Regions from separate parts of the Arthrobacter sp. TS-15 genome, predicted to be linked through region 2. Evidence: predicted binding sites of a transcription regulator. Region 2 holds the regulator's gene; the other holds the start of a gene.
The links. Region 2 encodes HspR, which represses chaperone genes until heat shock. Its sites were predicted from a motif close to AAGTTGAGTCNNNNNGACTCAACTT; they were not measured.
Positions count from the first base shown of each region.

Region 1: the regulator HspR is predicted to act here: its motif matches at 1,365-1,389, upstream of clpB (ATP-dependent chaperone ClpB).

Region 1 is NZ_SDXQ01000020.1:10,125-13,529, reverse strand. It holds gene clpB (ATP-dependent chaperone ClpB) at 1-1,326, opposite strand, end outside; gene EU811_RS07590 (MSMEG_1061 family FMN-dependent PPOX-type flavoprotein) at 1,478-2,095, shown strand; gene EU811_RS07585 (sulfate/molybdate ABC transporter ATP-binding protein) at 2,111-3,184, opposite strand; gene EU811_RS07580 (ABC transporter permease) at 3,181-3,405, opposite strand, start outside.
Region 2 is NZ_SDXQ01000018.1:61,935-65,339, forward strand. It holds gene EU811_RS07290 (nucleotide exchange factor GrpE) at 1-208, shown strand, start outside; gene EU811_RS07295 (DnaJ C-terminal domain-containing protein) at 397-1,377, shown strand; gene EU811_RS07300 (heat shock protein transcriptional repressor HspR) at 1,388-1,810, shown strand; gene EU811_RS07305 (hypothetical protein) at 1,817-2,218, opposite strand; gene EU811_RS07310 (DUF3040 domain-containing protein) at 2,481-2,783, shown strand; gene EU811_RS07315 (hypothetical protein) at 2,883-3,305, opposite strand.

The sequences.
Region 1 (3,405 bases), on a different contig from region 2:
CAACCGTTCCACCGAGGCAGGGTCCGTCTCACCTTGGAGGGCCAGCTCTTCCATGGTCAAACGGTCCACGGCACGGCGGAGTTGGTCGATTTCTTCCGGCGCGGAGTCAATCTCCATGCGGAGCCTGGACGCGGCCTCATCAACGAGGTCAATTGCTTTGTCCGGAAGCTGGCGGCCGGAGATGTACCGGTTGGACAGAGTCGCCGCGGCCACAAGGGCGGAGTCAGCAATAGCTACCTTGTGGTGTGCCTCGTAGCGTTCCTTCAGGCCGCGGAGGATACCGATGGTGTCCTCAACACTGGGCTCGCCAACATAGACCTGCTGGAAGCGGCGCTCCAGCGCAGGGTCCTTCTCGATGTTCTCGCGGTACTCGTCCAAAGTAGTGGCACCGATGAGGCGCAGCTCACCGCGGGCCAGCATGGGCTTGAGCATGTTGCCGGCATCCATGGCGCTCTCACCTGTGGCGCCAGCCCCCACCACCGTGTGGATCTCATCAATGAACGTGACGATCTGACCGTTGGAGTTCTTGATTTCCTCCAGCACGGCCTTCAGACGTTCCTCAAACTCGCCGCGGTACTTGGCACCGGCCACCATGGAGGCGAGGTCCAAGGCGATGAGGGTCTTGCCACGCAGGCTTTCCGGCACGTCTCCGGCCACCATGCGCTGGGCTAGTCCTTCGACGACGGCCGTCTTGCCAACGCCCGGCTCACCAATCAGCACGGGGTTGTTCTTGGTGCGGCGGCTCAAGACCTGGACGACGCGTCGGATCTCGCTGTCACGCCCGATGACGGGATCCAGCTTGCCGGAACGGGCCACAGCAGTGAGGTCCGTGCCGAACTTCTCCAAGGCCTGGAAGGTGTTCTCCGGATCGGGCGAGTTCACATTCCTGTCGCCCCGGACACCCGGCAGGGCGGCGAGCAGCGCCTCATGGGAGGCACCGGCGTCGCGCATTAACTTCCCGACGGCGTCGCTTCCGGCTGAGAGGCCCAGCAGCAGGTGCTCAGTGGAGACGAAGGAGTCGCCAAGTTTGTCCGCCTCGGCTTGGGCAGCCTGGATGGCCTGCATGGATTGACGGGACAGCTGCGCCTGCTGGACCGAGCTGCCCGAGGAGGACGGAAGGGCCTTGATGGCCGAGCTGGCCTGCACGCTCACCGCATCCGGATCAGCGCCGGTGGCACGCAGCAGGGCAACAGCAACACCCTCCCGCTGGTCCATCAGGGCCTTCAACAGGTGTGCTGGTTCGAGCTGTGGGTTACCGGCAGTGGAGGCGTTCATGGCGGCCGCAGAAAGGGCCTCCTGGCTTTTGGTGGTGAATTTGACGTCCAAAGAGTGCTCCCTTTCTGGAGTGATGCCTAGTGATGACAAAGTTGAGTCTACTACGCTCAACTTTGCTTTTGGGTCCACTCTGTTCAATGTTTGCCCACGGCGAAACCAGAGTCCAGAGCCCGCCGAAATCAGGGGAAAGTAGGCTGGGGCCATGGAGACCATTTCAACCGCAGAAGAACTCGAAGAACTCATCGGATTGCCCCTCGACCGCACCAGGAAGAAAGTGCGTACATCCCTCAGTGATTTCGACACGCAATGGCTGGCTGCCAGCCCCTTCTGCGTCATCTCGACAACCGACGCACAAGGGCGCGTGGACGCCTCGCCCAAGGGTGATCCTGCCGGATTCATCCAGGTCCTAGACCGCCACACCATCGCCATCCCGGAACGCCCAGGCAACAAACTGGTGTTCGGCTTCCACAACATCCTGGAAAACCCGAACGTCGGCATCCTTTCCGTCGTCCCGGGCCGCACCGACACCCTCCGGATCAACGGGACCGCACAGATTGTCCGCGATGCCGACTTCTTCGATCTCATGGTGGTCAAAGGGCACCGGCCGCGCGCCGCCGTCGTAGTTTCGGTGGAGGAAGTGTTCACGCACTGCGGCAAGGCGTTCATGCGCAGTGGCCTGTGGCAGCCCGAAACCTGGGATGCCGGCGGCCTGCCGAGCATCGCGGCGCTCGCAAAGACTTACACCCAGCCCGAGACGCCACTGGAAGAGCTTGAGACTTATTACGGACCGTCGTACGCCGAACAGATGTACCGGGACTAACACCGGCCCTCAACCTCAGGCCGGGTAAACAGACACCAGCGCGGATTTGACCACGAACCGCACCTCCATGCCCGGTACAAGCCCCAGATCGGCGGACGCTGCCGGAGTGATGTCGGCGGACAAAGCCTGGACGGGATCTCCGGTCCTTGCGCGAACCCGGATCTGATCACCATGCGGTTCAAGGTCAGTGATGACCACGGGAAAAGAGTTGCGCGGGCTTCCGTGCACCTCACCCAAAAAGACGGAAACACTCGACGGCGGGAATGCTGCCACGCCTGCCTGGCCAAGTGAAGGTGACCAGCCGGAATCGTGCTGACCGGCGAAGACCCGGCCATCCGGCGTCGTTATTCCGTCCCCGGTGATGGTCCCGGTGACAAGGTTCAGCCCTGCGAGGCCGGCAGCGAAGTGGCTTCTGGGCCGCTCGAGGACATCCCGGGTTGGGCCTTCTTCCACAATGCGGCCCTTCTCCACCACCATCACACGGTCGGCGAGCATGTAGGCGTCCAGGACGTCGTGCGTGACGATGATGGCTTTGCGGCCTTCGAGGACCCGCTTGAGCACACGTCGGAGCAAGGGCGCTGCGTGGATGTCCAGAGCGGCCATGGGTTCATCGAGCAGCAGGAGTTCGGGCTCAGCTGCCAAAGCGCGTGCCACGGCAACTCGTTGAGCCTGCCCACCGGACAGCTGAGACGGCTTCCGATCCGCCAAAGGCAGGGCATCAACTTCGGCAAGCCAGTGCCGTGCCGTTTCCCGCGCCGCAGCCTTGGATGCACCCGTACTCCGCGGCCCGAAGGCCACGTTATCCACGGCATTCAGATGCGGAAACAGGAGCGCTTCCTGGGCCAGAAGCGCAGTCCCCCGGAGGTGAGGCGGGCTCCAAAGGTTGGTGTCGTCGTCGAGCGTGAACAGCTCTTTGTCGCCGATTCGCGCCGAGCCGGAATCCGGCCGCAGCAGTCCTGAGATCACACCCAGCAGAGTGGATTTTCCGGCACCGTTGGGACCGAGGATGGCCACGGTTTCGCCATCTTTAAGGCTGAGGGACATCTCGAAATTTCTGGAGTGGAGGCTGGCTTGCAGTTCAAAAGTCATGGCTGCACCTCCACATGACTACTGCTTCGTCGGCGCCCGTAGCTGAGCCCAACCACCGCCACTGCCACCGCCACCAGCACCAAAGAAAGTGCGACGGCGGCATCGGCGTCGGTCTCGCGCTGCAAGTAGATTTCCAACGGCAGCGTACGGGTTACCCCCTCCAGGCTGCCCGCGAAGGTCAGGGTAGCGCCGAACTCGCCCAAGCTACGCGCGAACGACAA
Region 2 (3,405 bases):
CAAACTGGAGAACGCGCTGAAGACGTACGGGCTGGAACGCATCGCGGATACCGGAGTCGAATTCGACCCCACCATCCACGAGGCACTCATCCAGCAGCCCGGCGAAGACATTGAGGTTGACACGGTCAGCCAGGTGCTGCGCTCCGGATACCGCTCCGGCGAGCGGGTCCTGCGTGCAGCCCAAGTGATCGTCGCGGTTCCCGCTTAGTCCCACCGCGAAGCGAGACAAGGGGCCCCGCCCCTACGCGTGGCGGCTTTAGTCCTACGGACTTAGCCGCCACGCTCCGGTAGGCCCGAAGCCACTCCCGGGCCCCTTGTCTCGCTCCGCTCCGGCGGTCGGCTCGCCTAAGGTGGGTGGACGCAGGTGCTTGTTTATTGATTTGAAAGGAAACGCTCTTGGCCAGCCAGGACTGGGTTGAAAAGGATTTTTACGCGATCCTTGGTATTGCCAAGGACGCGTCCGATGCGGATATTAAGAAGGCTTACCGCAAGCTAGCCCGGCAGTACCACCCGGATACCAATGCCGGGGATGCTGCTGCGGAGAAGAAGTTTAAGGACATCTCCGAGGCGTACTCGGTGTTGTCCAATCCTGAGGACCGTCAGCAGTACGATGCCATCCGTGCCATGGGCGGTGCCCGGTTTGCCCCGGGTGCTGGCGCCGGACGCGGTGGTGCCGGAGCTAACGGTGGGTTTGAGGACCTGTTCGGCGGCCTGTTTGGCGGTGGGCCTGGTGCCCGTCAGCCTGCGGGCGGTGGCATCCCTCCGGAGTTCGCTGACCTGTTTGGTGGTGGGTTTGGAGGCGCCGGCCCCACCGGGTTCCAACGGGCTCCGCAGAAGGGCGCGGACCGGACGGCTACAACGTCCATCTCCTTTGCCGGATCCATCAAGGGCACCACGGTGAGCCTGCGTGAGAGCAACGGCAACGTGATCGACGTCAAGATCCCGGCCGGCATCAAGGACGGGCAGAAGGTCCGCCAGCGTGGCAAGGGCAACGCTGGCCCTGCCGGCAACGGCGACCTCATCATCACGGTGAGCGTCAAGCCTCACGACTTTTTCCACCGCGACGGCGACAACATCCGCATCCACGTGCCCGTCACGTTTGCGGAGGCGGCGCTCGGCGCCACCATTGAAGTTCCAACGCTCGACGGCGACACCGTCAAGGTGCGCGTTCCGGCCGGGACTCCGTCGGGCCGTACCCTCCGGGTGAAAGGTCGTGGCGTGAAGACGTCCAAGTCCACCGGCGACCTGCTGGTGACAATCGACGTCGCGGTCCCGCAGAACCTCAACAAAGAAGCAGAGGAAGCCGTGAAGGCTTTCGCGGCGGCCACCACTGATGCCAACCCGCGCAGCGACTTGGCCGCGAAGGCCCGGTTGTAAGGAGGCGGTCATGGCAATCGACGTCAACCAGCCGATCTTTGTCATCTCCGTGGCTGCGGAGCTTGCCGATATGCATCCGCAGACGTTGCGCCAGTACGACCGTTTGGGCATCGTTTCGCCCAGCCGCGCTCCCGGCAAGTCCCGCCGCTATTCGCAGAACGACGTCAATAAACTGCGGGAGGTCCAGCGCCTCTCGCAGTCCGGCGTCTCGCTCGAGGGCATCAAACGCATCCTCGACCTCGAAAACCAGGTTGCCGCTTTGCAGTATCGCGTGGCTGAGCTGACGGAAGAACTGACCCGCCGCCGCTCACCCGTGGATGCGCGGATCTTCGCGGCAGGTGCCGCGGGCGACGTCGTTAGCTTGGCCCGCGGGCAGCGTCCACGAGCGCGGTCGCAGGCCGTAGTGGTGTGGCGGCCGCGGTCGGGGGACTAGCTCGGGCTACGCCCGGCTGCGGTCCCAACTGACCACTACCCGGGCAGCGCCGGCTTCGGTCCGCTCTACGTCCACCACGATCTGCGACTCTTTGGCTCCCATGTCCCGGATCTGCTGCTTGTAATCCTCAAGGTGCTCCTGCAGGGACTCCTCGGTCCATTCGCCCGGGCGCATCCTGGTGGAGATTTCCACGGGCTCCTCCCTGACCAGAATCTCCTCCGGTTGACGCCGCGGTGTCTTGGCCGGCTCAGATTCGCTGGACGGTACCAGCATGCGGAAGCCGAAAACTCCGCCAGCTATGCCAGCGACGAGGCCCGCGGCAATAAGCCAAATGGCCTTTCGAGGTCCGCGGCGCCCAGGAACCGCTTCAGTGATGCTCTGTGCTTTTCTAGCGCTTCGTCGTGCCATGGGGAGATCAACTTTCCAGTCGGCGGTGGGGGTTCCATGCTGGTGGTGCGTCTGAATTCTGCCCTTCCATCGTAAGCATGCTTAGAACCTTTGGTAAGTCGATACCTGAACCTGCCACCGGTGATGAAGGGGGGAGCGCTCCTGTGGCTAGAACAGCTCTACGGGAAGATAATGAAGGCATAGCACGGCAAGCAGCGCTCGTGCGGGTGTTCTGAGCATTGACGCAGCCTCGGCGGCCCTGCTCGTGTGGTGAGGAATTCCGATGTCGTTGTCGGATGAAGAACGCAGGAGCTTGGAAGAGCTGGAGCGGGATCTCGCTTCAACGGATCCCGACCTCGCCTATGAGCTGAAGTCCGGTCGCCCACGTGGCGCTCTGGCGCGCAACGTTCTTGGCAGCCTGGCCGTTCTGGTCGGCTTCATCATGGTGATCGCCGGGATCGTCACCCAGCTGGTCATCCTGGGCGTCGCGGGGTTCCTGCTGGCCAGTGGCGGAGCCTATTGGCTCGTGACCGGGACATCGCTACGGAGACTGTTCGGACAGCACGACGACCACGCGGCACCTTAGCAGGTTCGGCACCTGAGTCGCCCCGCACCACCCTGCCGGTGCGATGGGGAGCGGCGGCTAGGGACGACGTTCGGGGGAGACCTTCCGGGAAGACGTTACCTAGGGAACCGGTGGGACCGGCGGCTGGACCGGGGTTTCCGGCCGCTGGACAGGCTCGGGTTCGCCCGGAGGCATCATCATGCGCCAAGCAAACACTGCGCCCGCTCCCACGACGGCAGCAGCAATGGCGGTGAACCATACTGCACGGCCGGAGCTACGCTGCGTGGTCTTCCGGCTGAGCGCCCGGGTGGCCTTCTTTACTGCCTTGGCGGCAGTGCGTTTAGCCTCCTTGGCGGCCTTTTTGTTGCCGGTCAAAGTGAGCATCACACCCTGGACCACGGACGGCACGTCGGCGTGGTTGATCCGGGACAAAGCCCACCTCACCACTGCGTCTGTTTGCGCGGATGTGCCCTCTGTCGCATGCGTTACCCATTCCCGGGCAAGATCCTGGGCGGCGGGAATGATGCTTTGCGCTTTGTACATGCTGAGCCCCTCACGTGGTTAGACGACCTGCTTGCCAGCCTACGCTTGAGCACCTGTGATCAACAGATGCCCCCGGCGCGCGCTCCTTCCCAGTTCCCCA